Regions from separate parts of the Pseudomonas sp. SB113 genome, predicted to be linked through region 1. Evidence: predicted binding sites of a transcription regulator. Region 1 holds the regulator's gene; each other region holds the start of a gene.
What was found. Region 1 encodes sigma-54, which starts transcription at its own class of promoters, with help from an activator protein. Its sites were predicted from a motif close to ANTGGCATNNANNTTGCTNT; they were not measured.
Positions count from the first base shown of each region.

Region 2: glnA (glutamate--ammonia ligase) is a predicted target of sigma-54. The motif match lies at 2,319-2,338, and genes of this name have one in related genera.
Region 3: AB1462_RS11765 (flagellar hook-length control protein FliK) is a predicted target of sigma-54. The motif match lies at 1,945-1,964, and genes of this name have one in related genera.

Region 1 covers NZ_JBFMHW010000001.1:534,910-539,075, forward strand. The annotation lists gene lptA (lipopolysaccharide transport periplasmic protein LptA) at 1-122, shown strand, start outside; gene lptB (LPS export ABC transporter ATP-binding protein) at 122-847, shown strand; gene AB1462_RS02510 (RNA polymerase factor sigma-54) at 1,045-2,538, shown strand; gene raiA (ribosome-associated translation inhibitor RaiA) at 2,614-2,919, shown strand; gene ptsN (PTS IIA-like nitrogen regulatory protein PtsN) at 2,930-3,394, shown strand; gene rapZ (RNase adapter RapZ) at 3,397-4,166, shown strand, end outside.
Region 2 covers NZ_JBFMHW010000002.1:40,277-44,442, reverse strand. The annotation lists gene typA (translational GTPase TypA) at 1-510, opposite strand, end outside; gene thiI (tRNA uracil 4-sulfurtransferase ThiI) at 650-2,104, opposite strand; gene glnA (glutamate--ammonia ligase) at 2,439-3,845, shown strand; gene AB1462_RS03030 (chorismate mutase) at 3,961-4,166, shown strand, end outside.
Region 3 covers NZ_JBFMHW010000007.1:152,148-156,313, forward strand. The annotation lists gene AB1462_RS11755 (SpoIIE family protein phosphatase) at 1-1,534, shown strand, start outside; gene AB1462_RS11760 (Hpt domain-containing protein) at 1,565-1,909, shown strand; gene AB1462_RS11765 (flagellar hook-length control protein FliK) at 2,014-3,366, shown strand; gene fliL (flagellar basal body-associated protein FliL) at 3,570-4,076, shown strand; gene fliM (flagellar motor switch protein FliM) at 4,086-4,166, shown strand, end outside.

The DNA.
Region 1 (4,166 bases):
AAAAGATCACCTATGACACCGTGAAGCAGATCGCCAACGCCGGTCGCGCCAATGGCAGCAAAGTCACTGCGCCACGCCCACGTATCGACATGGTTATCCAGCCGAAGAAGAAGGCCGAGTAATGGCAACCCTGAAAGCCCAGCATCTGGCCAAGGCCTATAAAAGCCGTCAGGTCGTGCGCGACGTCAGCCTGTCGATCGACAGCGGCCAGATCGTCGGCTTGCTTGGCCCCAACGGCGCCGGCAAGACCACATGCTTCTACATGATCGTCGGCCTGGTCCAGGCGGACCAAGGTCGCGTCCTGATCGACGACCTGGATGTGAGCCACCAGCCAATGCACGGCCGCGCCCGTGCTGGTATCGGCTATCTTCCGCAAGAAGCGTCGATCTTCCGCAAGCTGTCGGTATCCGACAACATCATGGCCATCCTTGAAACCCGCAAGGAACTCGACCGTGACGGCCGCCGCAAAGAATTGGAAAGCCTGCTTCAGGAATTCCACATCAACCACATTCGCGACAACCTTGGCATGAGCCTGTCCGGTGGCGAGCGACGCCGCGTGGAAATCGCCCGCGCCCTGGCCACTGCCCCCAAGTTCATCCTGCTGGACGAACCGTTTGCCGGCGTCGACCCCATCTCGGTCGGCGACATCAAGCAGATCATCCATCACCTCAAGGCAAAGGGCATCGGTGTGCTGATCACCGACCATAACGTGCGTGAGACCCTCGACATCTGCGAAACCGCCTATATCGTCAACGATGGTCAGCTGATTGCCGAAGGCGACTCTGCCACCATCCTGGCCAACGAGCTGGTCAAGGAAGTGTACCTGGGTCACGAGTTCCGCCTGTAAAGCCGCCTGCAAAAACAAGGCGGTGGCAGGTCGCTTGCCTGATGCGCGGGAGTCAATGAAAACCTCCGGATTTTTATTGTTACCGCGCTCTAGGCAAAGCCCCCGATATCAGGCATATAATTTGCTTATGTTTGGCGCTCACGCGCCCTGTCGTGGATGGCGCATTGCGCCGGCGAATAAGGTGTTAAGCCCCTGCCATGAAACCATCGCTAGTCCTGAGAATGGGCCAGCAGCTGACGATGACACCGCAGCTGCAACAGGCCATCCGCCTGCTCCAATTGTCGACCCTGGACCTGCAACAGGAAATCCAGGAGGCCCTGGAGTCCAATCCGATGCTCGAACGCCAGGAAGAAGGCGACGACTTCGATAATGCAGACCCGCTGGCTGACAACATCGAGCAAAAACCCAATTCCGACGTACAGGAACCCTCCTACCAGGAAACCGCTCCCACGGTGGATAACCTTGAGGAAGGCGATTGGAACGAACGTATTCCCAACGAACTTCCGGTGGACACCGCCTGGGAAGACGTCTACCAGACCAGCGCCAGCAGCCTGCCCAGCAATGATGATGACGAGTGGGACTTCACCACCCGCACTTCCGCCGGCGAGAGCTTGCAGAGCCATCTGTTGTGGCAACTGAACCTCGCGCCGATGTCGGACACCGATCGCCTGATCGCCGTGACCCTGATCGACTGCATCAATAACCAGGGTTATCTGGACGAGACGCTCGAAGAGATTCTCGAGGCCTTCGACCCGGAGCTGGACATCGAGCTGGACGAAATCGAAGCCGTCCTGCACCGTATCCAACAGTTCGAGCCCGCCGGCATCGGTGCCCGCAGCCTGAGCGAATGCCTGCTGCTGCAACTGCGTCAGCTGCCTGCCAAGACTCCATGGCTCGCCGAGGCCCAGCGCCTGGTCACCGACTACATCGACCTGCTGGGCAGCCGCGACTACAGCCAGTTGATGCGGCGCATGAAGCTCAAGGAAGACGACCTGCGTCAGGTCATTGAGCTGGTGCAAAGCCTCAACCCGCGTCCAGGCTCACAGATCGAGTCCAGCGAAGCCGAATACGTCGTTCCCGACGTGATCGTGCGCAAGGACAACGAGCGCTGGCTGGTAGAACTGAACCAGGAATCAGTGCCGCGCCTGCGGGTCAACCCGCAGTACGCCGGTTTTGTTCGCCGCGCCGACACCAGTGCCGACAACACCTTCATGCGCAACCAGTTGCAGGAAGCGCGCTGGTTCATCAAGAGCTTGCAGAGCCGCAACGAAACCCTGATGAAAGTTGCCACCCAGATCGTCGAGCACCAGCGCGGCTTCCTGGAATATGGCGACGAGGCGATGAAGCCACTGGTTCTGCACGACATCGCAGAAGCCGTGGGCATGCACGAGTCGACGATTTCCCGGGTGACCACACAAAAATTCATGCATACCCCACGGGGTATTTATGAGTTGAAATACTTTTTCTCCAGTCATGTCAGCACCTCGGAAGGCGGTGAATGCTCGTCCACGGCGATCCGCGCGATCATCAAAAAACTGGTTGCTGCGGAAAATCAGAAAAAGCCGTTGAGTGACAGCAAGATCGCTGGTTTACTGGAAGCACAAGGCATTCAGGTCGCCCGTCGAACCGTCGCCAAGTACCGCGAATCCCTTGGGATCGCGCCTTCCAGCGAGCGTAAGCGTTTGATGTGACGGGCGGGCCACAGCGTTCCAGTGGCGGGTATTCCTACCCGCCGCTTTATGCACTGGCAACGAAGGAGAAGCTGTATGCAAGTCAACATCAGTGGACACCATATAGAAGTCACCCCTCCACTACGCGACTACGTCGAGCAGAAGCTGAGGAAGCTTGAGGGCCATTTCGACAAGATCACCAACGTGCAGGTCATCATGAAGGTCGACAAGCTTCAGCAGAAAATCGAAGCGACACTTCAGATACCCGGCGGCGAAGTGGTCGCCAATGCCGAACATGAAGACATGTATGCATCAATCGACTTGCTCACAGACAAGCTTGACCGCCAACTCAAAAAGCATAAGGAAAAGAATCTGAGCCTGCTTCAGGGCACAGGTCGTTAACTCTCCCCCCATGATCCGACTTGAAACCATCCTGACCCCCGGCCGTTCCCTCGTGAACGTGCCGGGCGGCAGCAAGAAGAAAGCCCTCGAACAAATTGCCAACCTGATCAGCAGCCAAGTGCCTGAACTGGAGATGCAAGATGTCTTCGAGGCTCTGATTGCCCGTGAAAAACTCGGCTCCACCGGTTTTGGCAACGGCATCGCCATTCCTCACTGCCGCCTCAAAGGCTGCGAGACACCTGTCAGCGCCCTGCTGCACCTGGACGCGCCTATCGATTTCGACGCCATCGACGGTGCCCCGGTCGACCTGCTGTTCGTTCTGCTGGTTCCACAGGCCGCCACCGATGCGCACCTGGAACTGCTTCGGCAGATCGCTAGCATGCTCGACCGCAAGGAAGTACGTGACAAACTGCGCAGCGCCAGCAGTAACGAAGCGCTGTATCAAGTTGTTCTGGATGAACAAAACGGGCAGTAATCATGCGCTTGATCATCGTCAGCGGCCGCTCCGGCTCAGGTAAAAGTACCGCCCTCAACGTTCTTGAGGACAACGGTTTCTATTGCATCGACAACTTGCCGGCCGGTCTCCTCCCGGAATTGGCGGAGCGCGCGCTGATCCATACCGAATTGGCGCAGCCTCTGGTTGCCGTCTCGATTGACGCCCGCAACTTGCCGAGCCACCTCACGCGTTTTCCGGAATTGCTAGAAGAGGTGCGCGCCAAGCACATTCATTGCGATGTGCTGTATCTGGACGCCGACGAAGAAACCCTGCTCAAGCGTTTCTCCGAGACACGTCGACGCCACCCTCTCAGCAGCCCACACCGTTCTCTGGCCGAAGCCATCGAGGACGAAACCAAGCTGCTGGGGCCGATCATTGACCTCGCCGACCTCAAGATCAACACCACCAGCCTCAACCTGTACCAGCTGCGCGATGCCATCAAGCTACGCCTGCTGAACCAGCCGGAGCCTGGCACGGCATTTCTGGTCGAGTCGTTTGGCTTCAAGCGCGGCATGCCGGTGGATGCCGACCTGGTGTTCGATGTGCGCTGCCTGCCTAATCCTTATTGGAAGCCGGAGCTGCGCGACCAATCGGGGCTGGATCAGCCTGTAGCCGATTACCTGGCCGCGCAACCGGATGTGGAGGAGATGTTCCAGGACATTTCCAGCTACCTGCTCAAATGGTTGCCGCGCTTTGCCGCGAGCAACCGAGCCTATGTCACCATTGCTATCGGCTGCACCGGCGGCCACCA
Region 2 (4,166 bases), on a different contig from region 1:
ACCGTTCAGGGCCGATGCGTAGATCACTTGGAAATCAAGTTGCTCTTCGGTGGCGCCCAGGTTGTCGAACAGGTCGAAGATCTGGTCCAGAACCCAGTCCGGACGTGCGCCTGGACGGTCAACCTTGTTGATGCACACGATCGGACGCAGGCCGGCTTCGAAAGCCTTCTTGGTCACGAAACGGGTTTGCGGCATAGGGCCGTCTTGAGCGTCAACCAGCAGCAGAACGGAGTCAACCATCGACATTACGCGTTCTACTTCGCCGCCGAAGTCGGCGTGGCCCGGGGTGTCCACGATGTTGATGTGGTAGCCGTTCCAGTTGATAGCGGTGTTTTTTGCCAGGATGGTAATACCGCGCTCTTTTTCCTGGTCGTTGGAGTCCATCACGCGCTCGTCGTTGAGCTCGTTGCGCTCCAGGGTGCCGGATTGACGCAGGAGTTTGTCTACCAGGGTGGTTTTACCATGGTCAACGTGAGCAATGATGGCGATGTTACGTAGATTTTCGATCACTTGTGTATCTCGATCAGAGGATTCGGTGTGCTGACAGGTCGTGGCAGCGATTAACAGTAGAGTCAGGCCTTGCCGTTACAGCTTGACGGCAGAGTCGGGGGGCCGGTGACGCAGGCCACAGGCAAACAGCCCCGGGCTCTTAGCTCGGTCGATAAACGCGCACATTGGCATGCCCCTCACTGAGCAAATGGTGGGCATGCAGGCGACTCATCACGCCTTTGTCGCAATACAGCAGGTACTGACGGCTGTTATCCAGTTCCTTGAAACGCGCGTTCAATGCATAGAACGGCAGCGTTTGTACGTCGATGCCGGCGACTTCCAGCGGCTCATCTTCAGCGGCATCCGGGTGACGGATGTCGATGACGATTTGTCCGGCCAGGGCTTCGCCAACTTCTTCGATCTGCACATCCTGGCCCAACTCGTCGATAACACGATCGATCGGGACCAGCTTGGCGTTCTGGAGCGCACGCTCCAGAACCGCCATGTCAAACTGTTGTTCTTCGTACTCCACGCGGTTGCGCTTGGCGTGGGTCTTGGGGTTCACCGAAATGACCCCGCAGTATTCAGGCATGTGCCTGGCAAAGTCGGCGGTGCCGATTTCTTCTGCCAAGTCGATGATGTCCTGCTTGTGGCTGGCGATCAGCGGGCGCAGTACCAGCTTTTCAGTCACGCAGTCGATCAGTGACAGGTTCGGCAGCGTCTGGCTGGAAACCTGGGAAATCGCTTCGCCGGTCACCAGCGCGTCGATCTGCAACTGATCGGCGATTTGGGACGCAGCGCGCAACATCATACGCTTCAATACTACGCCCATATGACTGTTATCGACTTTACCGAGAATTTCGCCCAGCACTTCCTCGAACGGTACGCTCACAAATAACACGCGCTGGGAGCTGCCGTACTTCTTCCAGATAAAGTGCGCAACTTCCATCACGCCCAATTCGTGTGCACGCCCGCCCAGGTTAAAGAAGCAGAAGTGGCTCATCAGGCCGCGGCGCATGATCTGGTAGGCCGCCACCGTGGAATCGAAACCGCCGGACATGAGGACCAGGGTCTGTTCCAGGGCGCCCAGCGGGTAGCCACCGATGCTGTCGTGCTGGCTGTGAATCACAAACAACCGTTGGTCGCGAATTTCCATGCGCACTTCAATTTGCGGCGCCTTGAGGGAAATTCCGGCGGCGCCGCACTCGCGACGCAGCTTGCTGCCAACGTATTTCTCGACGTCCATGGAGCTGAACGGGTGCTTGCCGGCACGCTTGCAGCGCACCGAAAAAATCTTGCCTTCAAGGCTGTCGCCGAAGTGCCGTTTGCATTTTTCGGTGATGTCGTCGAAGTCGCCCAGCGGGTACTCATCCACCTGCAGGAAATGCGCGATACCCGGCATGCAGCTCAGGCGCTCGGTCATGTCCTTCAAGGCTTTGGCGTCGGTCAGGCGGGTTTCCAGCTCGAGGTTGTCCCACACACCATTCACCACCACAGCCGGGTCCAGATCGCGGAGCACGGCACGGATGTTCTTGGCCAACTGACGGATGAAACGCATCCGTACCGGTCGGCTCTTGATGGTGATCTCGGGGAAGACTTTAACGATTAATTTCATGGAAACAGCGCGCGCAGGGCCTGCCGAAAAAGGGGGGCGCGGATTATAGCGGAAATCGCTCAAGGTTTAACCAGTTAATATGCACAACACTTGACGCGCACTAAAGAGGTGCATTTACAACTCATTTCGCCACATTGCAGTGCACTGATTTTGGGCTTTTGTCGCAATGTTCCTTTTATAGGGCGTTTTTGGAGCAAAAAACCCATGTTGGCGCACTGGCATGCAATTTGCTCTCTTGTGAGGCAGGTTGCCATGGCGGACTATCCGCGCCGGCATCACCCACATTCTAAGGGCTAACTCCACTACCCCAGCCCGAAGCCACCCGGAGGACACTATGTCGAAGTCGGTTCAACTCATCAAAGATCATGACGTTAAATGGATTGATCTGCGCTTCACGGACACCAAAGGCACTCAGCACCACGTGACCATGCCGGCTCGCGACGCGCTGGATGATGCTTTCTTCGAAGAAGGCAAAATGTTCGACGGTTCCTCCATCGCTGGCTGGAAAGGCATCGAAGCCTCCGACATGATCCTGATGCCGGACGACAGCACTGCCGTCCTCGACCCGTTCACCGAAGACCCAACCCTGATCATCGTCTGCGACGTGATCGAGCCTTCGACCATGCAAGGCTACGACCGCGACCCACGTGCGATCGCCAAGCGTGCCGAGGAATACCTGAAGTCGACCGGTATCGGTGACACCGTATTCGTAGGCCCGGAACCAGAATTCTTCATCTTCGATTCGGTCAAGTTCAAGTCCGACATCTCCGGCTCCATGTTCAAGATCTTCTCCGAACAAGGTTCGTGGATGTCCGACCAGGACGTGGAAGGCGGCAACAAAGGCCACCGTCCAGGCATCAAAGGCGGCTACTTCCCAGTTCCGCCGTTCGACCACGACCACGAAATCCGTACCTCCATGTGCAACGCCATGGAAGAAATGGGCCTGGTCATCGAAGTTCACCACCATGAAGTGGCGACTGCCGGCCAGAACGAAATCGGTGTGAAATTCAACACCCTGGTTGCCAAGGCTGACGAAGTCCAGACCCTGAAGTACTGCGTACACAACGTGGCTGATGCCTACGGCCGTACCGCTACCTTCATGCCTAAGCCGCTGTACGGCGATAACGGTTCGGGTATGCACGTTCACCTGTCCATCGCCAAAGATGGCAAGAACACCTTCGCTGGCGAAGGTTATGCCGGCCTGTCCGATACCGCCCTGTACTTCATCGGCGGCATCATCAAGCACGGTAAGGCCCTGAACGGCTTCACCAACCCGTCGACCAACTCCTACAAGCGTCTGGTCCCAGGCTTCGAAGCTCCGGTAATGCTGGCCTACTCGGCTCGCAACCGTTCCGCCTCGATCCGTATTCCTTACGTGTCCAGCCCACGCGCTCGCCGTATCGAAGCTCGCTTCCCGGACCCGGCAGCCAACCCATACCTGGCCTTCGCTGCACTGGTCATGGCCGGCCTGGACGGTATCCAGAACAAGATCCACCCTGGCGACGCCGCCGACAAAAACTTGTACGACCTGCCGCCTGAAGAGGCCAAAGAGATCCCACAGGTGTGCGGCAGCCTGAAAGAAGCCCTGGAAGAGCTGGACAAGGGCCGTGCGTTCCTGACCAAAGGCGGCGTATTCAGCGACGACTTCATCGATGCCTACATCGAGCTGAAAAGCGAAGAAGAAATCAAAGTACGCACCTTCGTACACCCACTGGAATACGAGCTGTACTACAGCTGCTGATCCGGTAGCGCTGCTTGACGCAGCGTGATTAAAAAGGCCTCCTTCGGGAGGTCTTTTTTTGCCCGAAGATCACGCATATACCGATCTACAACCCCCTCCCACAAGGAGATCTGCGTTGAAATATAGAATTGCATTCACCCTACTCTTCGTCAGCGCCTGCGCATCCGCCGCACCACCCTCTCTTGAACCGCTGCTCAATAGCATCGCCGAACGCCTGGCCATCGCCGATCAGGTAGCCCTGAGCAAATGGGACAGCAAAAAACCCGTAGAAGATAAGAAGCGCGAACAAGAGGTGATCGCCAGCGTTGTCGCCCAGGCGCC
Region 3 (4,166 bases), on a different contig from region 1:
ATTGATGCCGGTGATGGATGGCTTTGGTGCTGCGCGCCAGATCAAGCAGTTGGCGGGGGAAGAGCTGGTCCCCATCATCTTCCTCACGTCCTTGCGCGAAAGCGCCGCCCTGGCCGAATGCCTGGATGCCGGCGGCGATGACTTCCTGCCCAAACCCTACAACCAGCTGATCCTGGCGGCCAAGATCAACGCCATGGATCGCCTGCGCCGCCTGCAAGCCACGGTGTTGCAGCAGCGTGACCAGATCGCCAGGCACCATGACTACCTGCTGCGTGAGCAACGGGTGGCCAAGGCGGTGTTCGATAAAGTCGCCCACTCCGGCTGCATCAACGCGGCGCCGAATATCCGCTACCTGCAATCGCCCTATGCGCTGTTCAACGGCGACCTGCTGCTGGCGGCGTACACGCCGTCGGGTGACATGCACGTACTGCTCGGCGATTTCACCGGCCATGGCCTGCCGGCAGCGGTGGGCGCCATGCCCCTGGCTGAAGTGTTCTACGGCATGACCGCCAAGGGCTATGGCCTGGCGCAGATCCTGCGGGAGATGAATGCCAAGCTCAAACGCATCCTGCCGGTGGACATGTTCTGCTGCGCCACCTTGTTGTGCCTGAGCACGCAGCGGCGGGTGGTGGAGGTGTGGAACGGCGGCATGCCCGAAGGCTATGTGCATGAAGTCGCCAGCGGCAAGCGCACGCCGTTGCAGTCGCGGCATTTGCCGTTGGGGGTGCTGGCGGCGCCAGCCTTTGATGATTGCACCGAAGTCTGGCCGATGGCCCTGGGTGACCGGGTGTTCCTGTTGTCCGATGGGGTGCTGGATACCGCCGACGCCAATGACCAACTGTTTGGCGCCGAGCGCTTGCAGCAGGTGTTTGCCGCCAACCGTGAGCCCGACCGCCTGTTCGACGACATCGAGCAGGCCCTGGCGGCCTTTTGCGGCGTGGCGCGCGATGACGTGAGCATGGTGGAGATCACGCTGGGTCCCGGGCAGCCGCTGCGGGCGACCGGGCCGTTGTATGCTGACAGCGGCCAGTCGTGCCCGCTGGATTGGTCGGTGAGTTTCGAATTTCGTGCCGAAACCCTCAAGCGTTACAACCCCTTGCCCTACCTGTTGCAACTGCTGCTGGAGATCCAGGGGCTGCGCGAGCAGAGCGGGGCGCTCTACAGCGTAATGGCCGAGTTGTACTCCAATGCGTTGGAACATGGTGTGCTGGGCCTGGACTCGCGGCTCAAGCGCGATGCCCAGGGTTTTGCCGAGTATTACCGTCAGCGCAATGACCGCCTGGCCCAGTTGAGCAGTGGTTATGTGCGCGTGCATGTACAGGTGGTGCCCACCGAGGCGGGCGGCAAGATGACCCTGCGCCTTGAAGACAGCGGGCCAGGGTTCGACGTGGAGCAAGTGCTGGCCCGGCCGCAGGACATCGACCGGCTGTCCGGCCGAGGCCTGAACCTGGTGCGCCAATTGAGCAGCGAGGTGCGCTGGTCCGATGGCGGGCGCAGTGTGTGCGTAGAGTTTTGCTGGGGGGCTCTGGCATAATCCGCCGATTCTTGATCAAGGAGCGAGCAAGTGGTTGATATTCATCTGGACCCGGCGGTGTTATCGGGTTTGCAGGAAGTCATGGAAGGCGAGTACCCCAAGTTGCTCGCGACCTTCCTCGACGATTCCCAGAAGCGCATCGAAGCCTTGCGCCAGGCGCGGGACGATGCCAAGGCGCTGGGCCGGATTGCGCATAGTTTCAAGGGCAGCAGCGGCAACCTTGGCGCGGTGCGATTGGCGCAGTTGTGCCAGCGGTTGGAGGCTGAGTCGGTTGAGGCGGCGGCAGACCTGGGGGCGTTGGTCGATCAGATTGATCACGAGTTTGCGTTGGTGAAACCGATGTATGAATCGGAGCGGCAGCGGTTTCAGATTTGATGATCGTTCCCGCGCAGCGCGTGGGGAATGATCAACCTGGCCCGACTCTTGCTCTACCTCCTGATACTGCATCCCCGATCCCCATGCAGTGGAGACCTTTACCTATGCCAGTCGCCCCGAATTCGCTTCTTCAGGCTGCCCCTGCGGCCAAGCCTCAAGCGCCTGCCGTCAATCCTCCGGCAGTGGCTGCGGACCCACGGGACAAGGGCCCTGGCTTCGCTCAAGTGTTCGCCAGCCAAGGTTCCAAGCCCACGGTCAAGGCCGATGACAACTCGGCCAAGCCCACGCGGGACAAGCCTGCCGATGCCAGCGCCAAGCCTGCGGCGGGCAACGACAAACCTGCCGCCAGCACGCCAGCGGTTGCCGATAGCGGCAATACCTTGCCTGCCAAGCCACCGGCAGCGTCCGACGACACTGCCAGCAAGGATGACGAGGCACCCGTCGATCCGGCCCTGGCGCAGCAGCCTCCGGTGGACCCGGTGGTCGATCCGGCATTGATTGCCACGGTCACCCCGGTGGTGGTGCCGGTGCCGGTGGAAACCCCGGCACCCGTTGCCGCTGCCAAGGATGACAAGGCGGCGCCGGTGGTTACCGCGCCAATCGCCGCGACCGAGGAAGCCAAGCCGGCCTTCGATCCCGAGGCCGATCCCCTGGACGCCATGCCGGCCGTACGCCTGGCGATGGAGCAGGGCGGGCATGTGTCGGCCAGCAGCCAGGCGCCGGCCAAAACCGCACCGACGACTACCCAGGACCAGCCAACCGCCGCACAGAACTTTGCCGCCGGCCTGGCGACCATGGTCGACCAGCAAGCCACCAAGGACAGCACTGGCCAGGGCGGCGACAAGGCCTTCAGCGGCTTGATCGAAGGCGGCCTCAAGGACTTGAAAGAGGCCAGCAGCGACACCCGCGTCGATGACTTCGCCAATCGCCTGGCCGCATTGACCCAGGCGGCCACGCCGAAAACCGCGAATGCCTTGCCGCCGGTGACGAATGCGCCGCTGGCCATGCACCAGAGCGGCTGGACCGACGAGATCGTCAACCGCGTGATGTACCTCTCCAGCGCCAACCTCAAATCGGCGGAGATCCAGTTGCAGCCGGCTGAACTCGGTCGCCTGGACATCAAGGTCAACATGACCGCCGACCAGCAGGCCCAGGTCAACTTCATGAGCGCCCACCCGGTGGTGCGCGAAGCCCTGGAAAGCCAGTCCGGTCGCTTGCGCGAGATGTTCGCCCAGCAGGGCATGGGGCAGGTGGATGTGAACGTGTCCGACCAGTCCCGTGGCCAGGAGCAGCAGCAACAGCAGGCCCAGACCCAGACCCAGACCCGTGGTGTGAGCGGTAGCGGCGGGCGCGGTGGAGATAACGGCGACAGCGGCAACCACATTGATGTGGCTGAAGCAGTGGCGCCCGTGACTTCGACGGTGATCGGCTCCAGCGCCGTCGATTACTACGCCTGACGTGAGTCCGGCATAGGACAAAATGTGGGAGGGGGTGTCAGTTCATACAGCAGTTGACTGATACACCGCTATCGGGGGCAAGCCCCCTCCCACATTTGATTTGTGGTGTTCCTTCCTCGGCGCTTGCCAGACAACTCTGGCATAACACTTGCTCTTGCCTTTCCGTAGATCTATGAATCCCCGAATAGTGACGGATTATTGGCATGGCGAAGAGTGACGACGCAGCAAAAGCACCCGCACCGGCAGGCAAAGGCAAGCTCAAGCTTATCCTGATGATTGTCGTGGGCCTGCTCCTGGCCATCGGTGCCTCTGTAGGCGGCACCTGGTACATCATGCACAGCAGTGCCAGCAAGCCGGCACCTGTCGCCGAAACTGCCGGTAACGTCAAGCAACCGGCAATCTTCGAGCCGATGCTTCCGGCCTTTGTCGCCAACTTCAACCAGAACGGTCGCCAACGCTACCTGCAAGTGAGCATCACCTTGCTGGCGCGGAATGCGGCGGACCTGGAGGCTCTCAAGGAGCACATGCCAGTGATCCGCAATAACCTGGTGATGCTGTTCTCCGGGCAGAGTTTCGACGCCCTGGCCACCCCGGTGGGCCAGGAAATGCTGCGCCAGAAGGTCACTGCCAGCGTGCAGGAAGTGGCCCAGAAGGAGCTCGGCAAAGTCGTGATCGAGCAGGCGCTCTTCACTAATTTCGTATTGCAGTAGGATCACCACATGGCCGTGCAGGACCTGCTGTCCCAGGATGAAATCGACGCGCTGTTGCATGGCGTCGACGACGGTCTGGTACAGACCGAA